Regions from separate parts of the Novosphingobium sp. KA1 genome, predicted to be linked through region 1. Evidence: riboswitches for the same ligand, from Rfam matches in the RefSeq annotation. Region 1 holds a riboswitch; the other holds the start of a gene.
The links. A riboswitch is a leader RNA that binds a small molecule or an ion and turns the genes downstream of it on or off. The one in region 1 is predicted to bind thiamine pyrophosphate.

Region 1 (6,584 bases):
GGCACCGGATAGATCAGGTGCGAGAACGGCACTTTGCCGGAATAGGAAAAATAGCAGCCCTTGCCATGGAACAGCGGCGGCACCAGCCCCGGCTCCAGCGCCTCGATGGTCCGCGCCAGCGCCTGCGCGCCCAGCCCCGCGGCATTGACGAGGATCGGCGCCGCCAGCCGCGTATCGCCGACCTGCACGCACCAGAGCGATCCGGCCCGGACGATGGCATCCACCCCGGTCTCGCAGACCAGCATCGCCCCAAGCGCTTCCGCCTCCCCCAGCAGCGCCAGCATCAGTCCGTGCTGGTCGACGATGCCGCTCGACGGCGAATGGACCGCCCCCGCGCAGGCCAGCGCCGGTTCGATCATGCGCGCCTGCTGCGCGGTGAGGCACACGAGGTCTTCCACCCCGGCACGGGCGCCGCGCGCCATCACCGTGTCCAGCGCCGCCAGTTCGGCCTCGTCGCCGGCGATGATGAGCTTTCCGCAACGCCGGTGAGGCACTCCGCGTTTTTCGCAAAAGTCATAGAGCCGGTGGCGCCCCTCGACGCAGAGCCGCGCCTTCAGCGATCCGTCGGGATAATAGAGCCCGGCGTGGATCACCCCGCTGTTGCGGCTGGACGTGACCATGCCGAACTGCTTCTCGCGTTCGAGCACGATCACCTCGTGGCCGCCCAGTGCCAGCGCCCGCGCCGCCGCGAGCCCGACCACGCCTGCCCCCACCACGATCGCGCCGACTTCGTCCATGCCCCTACCCTAACGCCTTGCCCGCCGCCGTGAAGGCATTTTCCCGCAAATCCGGACACGCGCTGGCAGTTGCGCCGCGCGCAAATAGGGGCCGTTTTGCCGCCGGCTGGCCGCTCGGGCAGCCACGACAGTTCGCATAAATGAAATCACACTTGCGCAGTTCGATCGGGCGAGCGGGGGCCGGGCGTCCTATATGACACGTCGAATCATGTTGATGCCAGCCCCCCTCTCCCGCCCCCGCAGACCGGACACCCCGTGCTGAGGCCCCGCCGCCGCGGGATCGCCTCGGTCAACGCCGAAGTGCGCGACGGCATCGTCCCGGCGGCGGGCAGGATCGCGATGACGCCCGATCGCAGCGCGCAGGCGCCCGGCGCCAATTACCGGCTGGTCGCTCTCATCATCGCCTCCGCCCTGTTCATGGAATTCGTCGACGCCACGGTGCTCGCCACCGCGCTGCCGACGATGGCCCGCGATTTCAGCGTCCGTCCGCAGGACATGAGCGTGGCGCTGACGTCCTACCTGCTGGCGCTGGCGATCTTCATTCCCGCCTCGGGCGTGCTGGCGGACCGCTTCGGATCGCGCACCGTGTTCCGCACCGCGATCATGCTGTTCATGCTCGGCAGCCTGGCCTGCGGGCAATCGCCGACGCTGGAGATGATCGTGCTCTCGCGCTTCGTGCAGGGCATTGGCGGGGCGATGATGATCCCGGTCGGCCGTCTGGTGCTGCTGCGCACGGTGGCCAAGCAGGACATGGTGAACGCGATGTCCTGGCTGCTGGTGCCCGCACTGATCGGCCCGATCGTCGGACCGCCGCTCGGCGGCTTCATCGTCACCTATCTCGACTGGCGCTGGATCTTCTACATCAACCTGCCGATGGGCATGCTGGGCCTGTGGCTGACCGGCCGCTTCATCGCCAACGTGCGCGAAGAGCGTCCCAACCCCTTCGATGTCACCGGCTTCATCCTGAGCGGCATCGCGCTCGGGTGCCTGCTGTTCGGCTTCGAGATGGTCAGCCGTCCCGGCGAGGCCGTGCTGGCAGGCACGCTGATCGCCGTCGGGCTGCTTGCCGGCATCGCCTATGTCGCCCATGCCCGCCGCCGCGAAGGCGCGATCCTCGACCTGGCACTGCTGCGCGACGACACCTTCCGCCTTTCGGTGATCGCCGGATCGGTGACGCGCATCACCCAGGGCGCGCAGCCCTTCCTGCTGCCGCTGATGATGCAGGTGGGCTTCGGCTTTTCCGCCGCGCGCAGCGGCACGATCACGGTTGCCACGGCGGTCGGATCGCTGGCGATGAAGAGCTTTGCGCCCCGTATCCTGCGCCGCTTCGGCTTCCGCCGCTCGCTGATCGTCAACGGGGTGATCGCCACGGCAGGCTACGCGATCTGCGGCCTGTTCAATCCGGCCTGGCCGACCTGGGCGATGTTTGCGGTGCTGGTGGTGGCCGGCTTCTTCATGTCGTTCCAGTTCACCGCCTACAACACGATCGCCTACGACGGCATCGACAAGCAGCAGATGAGCAATGCCACCGCGTTCTACGCGACCTTCCAGCAGTTGATGCTCTCGCTGGGCATCTGCGTGGCGGCGGTCGCCTTGCACCTCGCCATGCTGGCGCGCGGTCATGCCTTGCCGACGCTGGGCGATTTTTCGGCCGCGTTCTGGGTGGTGACCGCCATCTCGCTCTCGGCGACGATCTGGAACCTGCGCTTTGCGCCCGAGGCGGGCGCGGAGATCAGCGGCCATTCGGACGACACCGCACCGCAAGGCGCCCGGCCTTCCCCGCAGGAAGGCTGAGAGACCGTTCGGAAATTCGCCAAAAGCGCATTTCGCGGCACCAGCCCCTGAACGCTTGCCAACTCGGCGCCGATGAAAGAACAGTCGGGCGCTTCCGTCTTTAGCGACAAACCTGAAGGGGCCGATCGCATGCGTATCGCGACCATCACCAACTGGGCCTACGGCGCCACTGTCTGCCTGACCATCGCCGCGGGCGTCGCCATGGTCATGGCCTCCAGTGCCGACAGCGCCGAACATGGTGCCATCGTGCAGCGCGACCTGTTCGACCAGCTCACCGCCGAGGTCGAGACCGACCTTTCGGAGCTGACCGATCAGGCCCGCCTCTTCGCGGTATCCGGCGATCCCAGCCACGCCATCGCCTATGATCGCCTGCGCACCGAGCTCGGCCCGGTCGAGCAGCGCATGGCCAAGCTGCGCGACAATGGCGCGAGCGAGGAGGAACTGCGCTCGCTGGAACAGGCGCTGCGGCAGGCGCGTACGCTGGAAGACGAACAGCAGGCCGCCATCGCCGCCATGCGCAAGGGGGACGATGCCGTGGCCCGCAAGATCGTGTTCGGCCCCGAATACGAACGCGAACTGGAACGCACCCACTTCCTGCTCGGCCGCTTCCGCTACATGCTCGACGAGCGTTCCGACGATGCCGTGGAAGAAGCCGCCACCGCCTCGCAGCGCCTGCGCACGATCTCCGAGGTCATGGTGGCGTTTACCGCCGTGCTGTTCCTCTTCGTGCTGGGCTTCATCCTCAAGCGCCGCATCCTGAAACCGGTGGTGACGCTGAGCGACGTGGTGAACCGGCTGGCCGACCAGGACTACGAAGTGGAGCCCCCCGCGATCTCGCAAGTCGACGAGATCGGCGACATGGCCCAGGCGGTGCGCATCTTCCGCGAGAACGGCCTCGAACGCCAGCGCCTGCAGAAGGAGCGCGATGCCGACTGGGCGGTGCGCGACCTGCTCGCCCGGATGACCCAGCGCCTGCAGGGCTGCGAATCGGTGGATGACCTCTACCGGGTGGTGCAGCTCTTCGCGCCGAAGATCGCGCCCGACCTCGCCGGCCGCCTGTTCATCCTCGACGAGCGGCACGCGCGCATGGCCTGCGCCGCGCAGTGGCTGACGCCCCATGGCAGCAACCTCGCCTTCAGCCCGGACGACTGCTGGGCGCTGCGGCGCGGGCAGATCCACAGCCCGGGCCACAACCTCACCGACGTGCCCTGCCGCCACGTCGCGCTCGAGGCGGTGCAGGCGACGATGTGCGTGCCGCTCACCGCGCAGGGCGAGACGATCGGCCTGCTGGTGCTCGAAAACCTCTCGGCAGCAGGCGAGCCGGCGCCGTCGACCACCACCTACATCGAACTGATGTCCGAGACGGTGGGCCTCGCGCTCGCCAATCTCAACTTGCGCGAGGCCTTGCGCGACAAGGCGCTGCACGATCCCCTTACCGGCCTGCGCAACCGCCACGAGCTGGACGCCACACTGCGCAGGCTGGTGATCGCCGCCGATGAGACGGATGCCCCGCTCGCCTGCCTGATGATGGACATCGACCACTTCAAGCAGCTGAACGACCGCTACGGCCATGATGTCGGCGACCTCGCCTTGCGGGCGGTTGCAGGCGCCTTCGCCGGCGTGGTGCGCAGCGACGAACTGGTGTTCCGCTACGGCGGCGAGGAATTCCTGATGCTGATGCCCGATTTCGACGAGAAACGGGGGCTTGAACGCACCGCCCTCATCCGCGAGCGGATCGCCGAACTGGACCTCCTGCACGAAGGCCAGCCGATCGGTCCGATCACCGTGTCGATGGGCCTTGCCGTCTATCCCCGTCATGGCACCGCACACACCCTGATCGCGGCGGCGGACGCTGCCCTGCTGCGGGCCAAGGAAACCGGACGCGACCGCGTGGTCGTTGCCACCGACCGCCCCGCCCCCAACCACGTCCCCCGCCACGGCGACAACGCCCCCGGGGCCTGACGCGCCCTTGCCCCCGCTCGCGCGATCACTTGGGCGGCGGCCTGCCATGAAATGCAATAAAGGGTTTCCACCGCCCCCGCGAACGACTAGAGGCGCGCCATCCCCGGGGGGCCGCTCATGCGCGGCTGAGAGGTGGTCAGCAGACCACGACCCGCTGAACCTGATCCGGCTGACACCGGCGTAGGGAGGGCTGGCGGCTGATCCGTTGTCCCTCCGATTGGAGTGGACACGAAGTGAAGACCGGCAATTTCCGTACGATTTCCCGCCTGGCCCTCGGGCTCCCTGCCCTGCTCGCGGCCGTTCCGGCACTGGCCGACGAGGCCGGTTCCGCCGACGGCGCCGACAGCAAGGCAGACATCCGGGTCATCGGCCACCCCGATCCCGAAGGCCTGCTGCCCGACCAGACCGCCCCCAAGGCGATCAGCGCGATCTCGTCCGACTTCATCGTCAAGCAGGCGCCGACGCTCAACGCCTTCCAGCTGGTCAACCTGCTGCCCGGCGCCAATGTCTCGTCGAGCGACCCCTACGGGCTTTCGACCAGTTCCAGCCTGACCATGCGCGGGCTTGGCCAGGACCAGATCGGCGTGCTGATGGAAGGCGCGCCGCAGAACGACATCGGCTATTTCTACGCCTATCCCTCGCAGTTCGCCGATGCCGAGAACGTGCGGCAGATCGCGCTGGCACAAGGCGCCGCCTCGATCGACGCCCCGGTAGTGGCGGCCGCAGGCGGCCTGCTGTCGCTGACGCTCGACGATCCCAAGGCGGAGACGGGCGGGCTCGTCAACCTCTCGCTCGGCTCCTACGATGCGCGCCGCGCTTTCGTGCGCTTCGACACCGGCACGCTCGGCGCCAGCGGGATCAAGGCCTTCATCTCCTATTCGAACAACCGCGCGGACAACTGGCGCGGCGCCGGTTTCGACAAGCGCCAGCACGTCGACGCCAAGCTCCTGCGCGAATGGGGCGAGGGCAACCGCGCCGCCATCGCCTTCTCGTACAACGACGCCAAGACCTCGACGTATGCCAGCCCCTCGCTGGCCGACTGGAAAGCCTATGGCCGCGCCTACAACTACGACAAGCAGTACAGCGAGGGCAGCACCACCTACTGGCGCCTCTACCGCGCGCCGTTCCGCAACTTCTACGTCTCCGCGCCGATCCACCTGAACCTCGGCGACCGGCTGGCCTTCGACACCACCGCCTACCTCCAGTTCGGCCACGGCAACGCCCCTTACGGCACCCAGTTGACGACCACCGGCAACTACCTCGGCACCGAGGAACTGACCCAGCCGATCACGCTGCCCGGCGCGGTGGACGGGACGGCGACGGTGCTCGGCAACTGGACCGGCAAGCAGCGGCGCGTCGGCGACGTCAGCAAGCTGACCCTCACCGCCGGCGCCCACACGCTCACCGCCGGGCTCTGGTTCGACTACGGCACCGACCGTGTGACCCAGTCCTACACCTCGATCGACGCCAGCGGCCATCCGCTCGACCAGTGGGGCTACCAGAGCAAGGCGATCCGCACCGCCGACGGCCGCCTGCTGGCCTATGAGAATGCCCGCACCGAGACCGTCACCAAGGGCTTCTTTGTCGCCGACAGCATCGCCGTGACCCCGCGCCTCGGCGTCGAGCTGGGCTTCAAGGGGGTCGACGTGCTGCGCAATGGCCGCAACTACCTGCCCGGCCCGCAGGACAAGGTCCGCCGCGACAGTTTCGCCGCGCTGCCCCGCGCCGCCGTGCACTACACGCTGGACGAGCGGCAGCAGCTCTTCGCCAACGTCACCACCAATTTCCGCACGCCCAACGAGTTCGCGCTCTACAACAGCTACTACGCGGGCGAGCTGGTCAGCCAGGGCACGAGCGGCCTCAAGAACGAATATTCGGTCTCCGAGGAACTGGGCTATCGCTACATCGGCCCCAGCCTGTCGTTCTCGCTGACCGCCTTCAACTACCACTTCCGCAACCGGCAGGTGGCAACCGTGGTGAACAGCGGCGGCGCGCTGGTCAATTCGACGATCAACGGCGGCAACCAGACCTCCTACGGCCTCGACGGCGAGATCGACTATCGCCCGGCCAGGGGCGTCAGCGTCTACCTCT
Region 2 (6,584 bases), on a different replicon from region 1:
TTGCACGACTGAAATCCGCGCAAGGCAGCGCTTCGCCGGCATGGCAGGCACGAGACTGGCCCGCCTCGGCCGGATTGGCCAGACGGGATGGGCCCGATTGAACTGGCCCGGTTACGGTTCATTCTGGAATTTATCGAAACCGGTGGACCCGAAGAGCAGCAGCGAGACACGCCCAAGGGCGATTCGCGGTCGCAGGCGGGACCATGCCGTGCCTCCCGCGCGGCGGCAACCGGCCCCGCCGCGGCAATCTGCCGTCCGCCCTCGGCCTGAGACGAGTCGTGTGCGCAGGGCACATAGCGCGCGCCGCAAAGTCTTCATGCAGCCATAACGACGCCTGCGCGTTTCTCCCGTGATCGCTCAAAGGAGAAGATGCCATGCTTTTCACCATCGCTGCCATTCTCATCGTGCTGTGGCTGCTCGGCTTTGTCGTGTTCCATGTGTCGAGCGCGCTGATCCACGTCCTGCTCGTGGTCGCCATCGTGGTCGGCCTGGTCCAGCTGTTCCGCGGACGAAGGGTCTGACCAGCGCCGAAAGGAAAATCGGGGGCCACGCGCCCCCGAAAATCCCCTGTCAGAACTCATGCCCCGCCGACGGCGGATGCGCCTTGTAGAAGCCCGGCGGATTGACCCGGCGGAACAGGCGACCACGCTCGGAATAGAGCACCAGCACCAGTCCGGTCAGCCCGCAGACCACCATCGCCCCCAGGATCGGCCGCGCGGTGCCGTCGTAGGCCTGCCCGATCAGCGACCCCAGCGCCGCGCCCAGCACCGTGCGCACGAACGACATGACCGAGGCCGCCGCCCCCGCGATCCGCGCGAAGGGCTGGAGCGAGATCGCCTGGAAGTTCGCGCCGATGAAACTCATCATGCACATCGTCACCGTCATCAGCGGGATGAAGGCCCAGATGCTCTCGCCGCGCATCGCGAAGACAAGGTGCACGGCGGCAAACAGGATGTAGCACAGCAGCGCCGTGTGCGAGACGCGGCGGGCGCCGAACTTCTCGACGATGCGCGAATTGAGGAAGTTCGAGCAGGCCATGACCAGCGCCATGCCGCCGAAGATCACCGGGAAGAAAGTGCCGGCGCCGAAGTGCTCGCCCACCAGCTGCTGCGCCGAATTGATGTAGCCGAACAGCGCCCCCTGCACGAAGGCGGCGCCGAGGAAGTAGCCGAAGGCGGAGCGCTCCCTGAGCGCCAGCAGCATGTTGCCGCCGATCACCCGCGGCTGGATCGGCTGGCGGTAGTCGGGGTGGAGCGTCTCGGGCAGGCGCATGAAGCTCCAGGCGAAGACCAGCACCCCCATCGTGCACATGATCCCGAAGATCCAGCGCCAGCCGACAAACAGCAGCACGGTCTGGCCGATCATCGGCGCCACCATCGGCACGACCATGAACGTCATCGCCACCAGCGACTGGGTGCGGGCCATGCGGTCGCCGTCGAAACGGTCGCGCAGGATGGTCATCGGCATGACCATCATCGCCGAACAGAACGCCCCCATGAACCCGCGCGCGATCAGCAACAGCAGGAAGCTGCCCGAGATCGCGCAGAGGAAGGCGGTCGCGATGTAGGCGCCGATCGCGGTCAGCACCACCGGGCGGCGCCCGAAGCGGTCGGCCAGGGCGCCGGGAAACAGCGAGCCGAGCCCCGAGCAGATCAGGAAGACGCCGACGATCAGCTGGCGGCTGTTCGGATCGGCCAGATGCAGGTCGCGCGAAATCGCGCCGAGCGCGGGCAACATGACATCGATCGAGAGCGCCATCAGCGCCTGGAGCGAGGCCATCAGGGCAACGAACTCCACTTCCCCCATCGGGAAGCGGTCGGACTGGGCATCGGGGGAACGCATGCCACCGCCCATGCCGCATGTGCGAAGCCAGCGCCAGCCTTTTAGGCGTTCGTCCCGCCTGCGATCAGGGCGCGCAGCAAGGCGCCGACCTGCACGAACCAGCCGCCCGCGAACCAGACGATGGGAATGGGCCGGTAATAACCCACCGGCATGAAACTGCCGATGTCCGAATGCTGCACCACCTGCTCGGCCGGGCCGAAATACTCGTTACTCTCGCTGGACTGCTTCATGTGTCCCCCGGTTTGCCTGCAAGCAGCATAGCAAATCCTTGCCCTGCAGGAACATAAATCCGGATGCGGACCTGTCCCCGCGCTGTCATGACACTCGCCAAACCGGGCTGGTCCTGCCATGGGCCTTGCCAACAGGAGAATACGACATGTCGGCTGACGACGAAGACTACATCTACGACGAAGAGAGCGGCGAATGGCTGCCCGCCTCGGAACTGGCCGCCAAGCGCGCGGCGGCGGACACCGTCGAAGTGCGCGACGCGGTGGGCAACCTGCTGGCGGACGGCGATGCGGTGACGCTGATCAAGGATCTCGACGTCAAGGGCGCGGGCCAGACGCTCAAGCGCGGCACCCTGATCCCCTCGATCCGCCTGACCGGCGACGCCCAGGAGATCGACTGCAAGTATCCCGGCATCAAGGGCCTGGTCCTGCGCGCGGAATTCGTGCGCAAGCGCTGATACTTACCCCCTGGAAAGCCGCCTGCGATTGGCCCTGACGCGCTTGCGATAGTGGCCCACGGCCTTGCGGGCGGCCTTCTCCGGCGTGGTCGGGCCGCCCCAGAACAGCTTGGCGGCCAGTTCGGCATTGGCCTCGACTTTCTCGGTCACCATGCGCAGGTTCTCGTGGCTGCTGCCGCGGCCGGTCATCATGTCGGCGGTGCGCATGCCGATCACCATCATCGAATCGGCCCAGAGGCTGTAACTCTCGCTTGCCAGTTTCAGCCATTCGGCTGCGGGATCACGCATGGAATCGGGGCTCCGTTGGGGGGCCCTTCATTTTAGCACCGCATTTCGCACTCGCGAAGACGGACGACCCCGTATTTGTTGCATTGCAGCGTAAAAATACGGGGCAACGTAAAATACGGGGTCGGGGATCGGCACAGCGCCGTCAGTCGTGCTCGCGTCCGCCTGCGCCCATGTAGAGTTCGCTGCCGGTCTCGCGGAACACCTTGCTCATTTCGGCCATGCCCGCCTCGGCCTCCTCGGCCGCGACAAAGGCCTGCACCGGCTGGTTCTGCTTCGCCGCGAAGTCCCGCACTTCCTGGCTGATCTTCATCGAACAGAACTTCGGCCCGCACATCGAGCAGAAATGCGCGGACTTCGCGCCTTCGGCGGGAAGCGTCTGGTCGTGGTACTGCTCGGCGGTGTCGGGATCGAGGCTGAGGTTGAACTGGTCGCGCCAGCGGAACTCGAAACGGGCGCGGGACAGCGCATCGTCGCGGACCTTGGCGGCCGGGTGCCCCTTGGCGAGATCGGCGGCATGGGCGGCCAGCTTGTAGGTGACGACGCCGACCTTCACGTCGTCGCGGTCCGGCAGGCCAAGGTGCTCCTTGGGCGTGACGTAGCAGAGCATCGCCGTGCCGTACCAGCCGATCATGGCCGCGCCGATGCCGCTGGTGATATGGTCGTAGCCCGGCGCAATGTCGGTCACCAGCGGCCCGAGGGTGTAGAACGGCGCTTCGCCGCAAGCCTCGAGCTGCTTGTCCATGTTCTCCTTCACCTTGTGCATCGGCACATGGCCCGGCCCCTCGATCATCACCTGCACGTCCTGCGCCCAGGCCCGCTTCGTCAGCTCGCCGAGGGTATAGAGTTCGGCGAACTGCGCCTCGTCATTGGCGTCGGCGATCGAGCCGGGGCGCAGGCCGTCGCCCAGCGAATAGGCGACGTCGTAGGCCTTCATGATCTCGGTGATCTCGTCGAAGCGTTCATAGAGGAACGATTCCTTGTGGTGGGCAAGGCACCACTTGGCCATGATCGAGCCGCCGCGGCTGACGATGCCGGTCACGCGCCTGGCCGCAAGCGGCACGAAGGGCAGGCGCACGCCGGCGTGGATGGTGAAGTAGTCCACGCCCTGCTCGGCCTGTTCGATCAGGGTGTCGCGGAACACCTCCCAGGTCAGGTCCTCGGCAATGCCGCCGACCTTTTCCAGCGCCTGATAGATCGGCACGGTGCCGATCGGCACGGGCGAGTTGCGGATGATCCATTCGCGGGTGTCGTGGATGTTGCGCCCGGTGGAGAGGTCCATCACCGTGTCCGCGCCCCAGCGGATCGACCAGACCATCTTGTCCACCTCGCTCGCCACGTCCGAGGCGACGGCGGAATTGCCGATGTTGGCGTTGATCTTGACGAGGAAATTACGGCCGATCGCCATCGGCTCGCTTTCGGGGTGGTTGATGTTGGCGGGGATGATCGCCCGGCCGCGCGCCACTTCCTCACGCACGAATTCGGGGGTGACGTAGTCGGGAATGGCCGCGCCCCAACTTTCACCATCTCTGGCCTGACCGTCGCGCGCGTATGCCTTCAGCATCGCGCGGCCGAGGTTCTCACGCTCGGCGACGTATTCCATCTCCGGCGTGATGATGCCCCGGCGGGCGTAGTGCATCTGGCTGACGTTCATGCCCGCTTTGGCGCGCAGCGGGCGCTTCACCACGTTGGGAAACGCTGGGACGCCGCCCGAACGGTCAGGTCCCAATGCGCCAAGATGCTGGCCGTTGTCCTCCGGCTTTACGGCGCGGGCCTCGTAATCCTCCACGTCTCCGCGTGCGAGAATCCATGTCCGGCGTTTGGCGGCAAGACCGGCGGCGATGTCGATGGTGACATTCGGATCGGTGTAGGGGCCGGACGTATCGTAGACACGCACCGGAGCCTCGCCCGAACCGGGCTCAAGGTGAATCTCCCGCATGGCCACGCCAAGCCGCCCGACGTGAATCTTCTTCGACCCGCGAATGGGTCCGGTGGTGACGCCGATTTCCAATTTGGAATTGATGTCGGCCATAAGCGATTTTCCTTCGGCTTATGGACGAAAGAAAGGTCGCGACAGATAGTCCTGTGGCCCGCCCTTCCCTCCGCCCGTGTTAACGGGTTCAGGTTCAACGGGTCGGGCAGCGTGACCTGCCCCTCTCAGCCATTTGTTTCCTGCAGGCTCTCGCAAAAGCGAAAACCCTAGGCACAAGCTCCCCGGGGATGGCGCCGACGATAGACGCGGCTTTTGCCTCCGTCTAGGGCCCGAAGCAGACATGCCGATGATCTATCGCCTCGACGCCCCTGCCCGCGAAGTGGCTCGCACCTTCGGCCTCGACGCCGGCAACGACCCCTGGCCCGGCGGCGCGGTTTCGGCGGGCGGCTTTGCGCCCGTCATCACCATGGGCCGCGAGTTCGTGGCGGGGCCGCGCCCGGAAAAGCGCCTGCCGCGCCGGATGATCCCGCGCCTCTGGGGCGTCCCCCCGCCGCCGCGGGGCTGGGATGAACGGCGTCATGGCATCCTCACCGTGCGCAATCTCGAAAGCCCGTTCTGGATCGGCAACTTGCGCAACAGCGAGTTCCGCTGCCTGGTCCCGGCCACGGCCTTCATGGAATGGGGCAAGGCGGACCCGCGTGACGGCAAGCGCCGGGCATGCTGGTTCGGCGCCGCCGACCAGCCGGTCTTCGCCATGGCCGGGGTCTGGAAGGACAGCGAGGTGCCCAGCTTCGCGCTGCTCACCGCCCCCGCCAATGCCGCGCTGCGCTCCGAGGGACGCGAGACGATGCCGGTGATCCTGCCCGCCGATCCCGCCGCGCACGACCTCTGGCTGCGCGGCGACTGGAAACGCGCGGCAGAGCTGCTCGCGCCTTATTCCTCCTCGCTGATGTCGCTGCACGTGGCGGGATGAATAGAACGACCTAAAGCACCTCCAATTGCCGCAGCAGCGCCCGCAGGCGCGCCGGTTTCACCGGCTTGGTGAACAAGGGCAGGCCCAGCGCGGCGGCCCGGGCCTTGAGCGGCTCGCCGCGATCGGCGGTGACGAGGCAGGCGGGCAGGTCCCGGCCCAGCCGTGCGCGCAGGGCCAGGACCGCATCGTCGCCGGTCAGCCCGTTGTCGAGATGATAGTCGGCGATCAGCATGGCCGGGCCGCGCGCCAGCGCGGCGGCGACTTGCGGATCGTCCGGGTCGCCGGCGGCAACGACCTCCAGCCCCCAGCTCCCCAGCAAGGCCGCCATGCCCGCCAGGATCGCCGGTTCGTTGTCGATCACCAGCACCAGCGCGCCGCCGCCGCACCGCGTGCCGGGGCCGGCCGGATCGCCCAGCTCCTCCGGCGCCGTGCAGGCCGGCCGGGGCACGGCGCGCGGCAGGCGCACCGAGAAGGCCGAGCCCTTCCCCGGCGTGCTCTCCAGCCCCAGTTCGTGGCCGAGCATCGTTGTCACCCGCCGCACGATGGCAAGGCCCAGCCCCTTGCCGGGGATCTTGCGGGTGGCATCGAGGCGGCGGAATTCCTCGTAGATCGCGGCGCGCTCGGCCTCGGCGATGCCCGGGCCGGTGTCGCGCACGGTGACCACCAGTTCGTCTCCCGCCCCCTCCCCGGCCCCCTCCGCGGCCCCGGCCCCGGCCGCCGCCAGCTCCACCCGCACCTCCCCCTGCGCGGTGTAGCGGATCGCGTTGGAGACGAAGTTCTGCAGGACCCGCCGCAGGAGCCGGGCATCGGATCGCACCCAGTCCGCGCTGTCCGGCACCACCAGCGCGAGCCCCGCCGCTTCCGCC

Region 2: another riboswitch for thiamine pyrophosphate. It lies ahead of thiC (phosphomethylpyrimidine synthase ThiC); the one in region 1 lies ahead of CA833_RS18080 (TonB-dependent receptor).

Annotation. Positions count from the first base shown of each region.
Region 1 is NZ_CP021248.1:69,282-75,865, reverse strand. It holds gene CA833_RS18095 (NAD(P)/FAD-dependent oxidoreductase) at 1-737, opposite strand, end outside; gene CA833_RS18090 (MFS transporter) at 993-2,531, shown strand; gene CA833_RS18085 (diguanylate cyclase) at 2,661-4,493, shown strand; TPP riboswitch at 4,588-4,697, shown strand; gene CA833_RS18080 (TonB-dependent receptor) at 4,727-6,584, shown strand, end outside.
Region 2 is NZ_CP021247.1:2,227,274-2,233,857, reverse strand. It holds gene CA833_RS10855 (phytoene/squalene synthase family protein) at 1-12, shown strand, start outside; gene CA833_RS10850 (lmo0937 family membrane protein) at 375-521, shown strand; gene CA833_RS10845 (multidrug effflux MFS transporter) at 571-1,842, opposite strand; gene CA833_RS10840 (hypothetical protein) at 1,884-2,072, opposite strand; gene CA833_RS10835 (alkylphosphonate utilization protein) at 2,219-2,527, shown strand; gene CA833_RS10830 (hypothetical protein) at 2,531-2,815, opposite strand; gene thiC (phosphomethylpyrimidine synthase ThiC) at 2,958-4,844, opposite strand; TPP riboswitch at 4,893-5,039, opposite strand; gene CA833_RS10820 (SOS response-associated peptidase family protein) at 5,086-5,718, shown strand; gene CA833_RS10815 (PAS domain-containing sensor histidine kinase) at 5,729-6,584, opposite strand, start outside.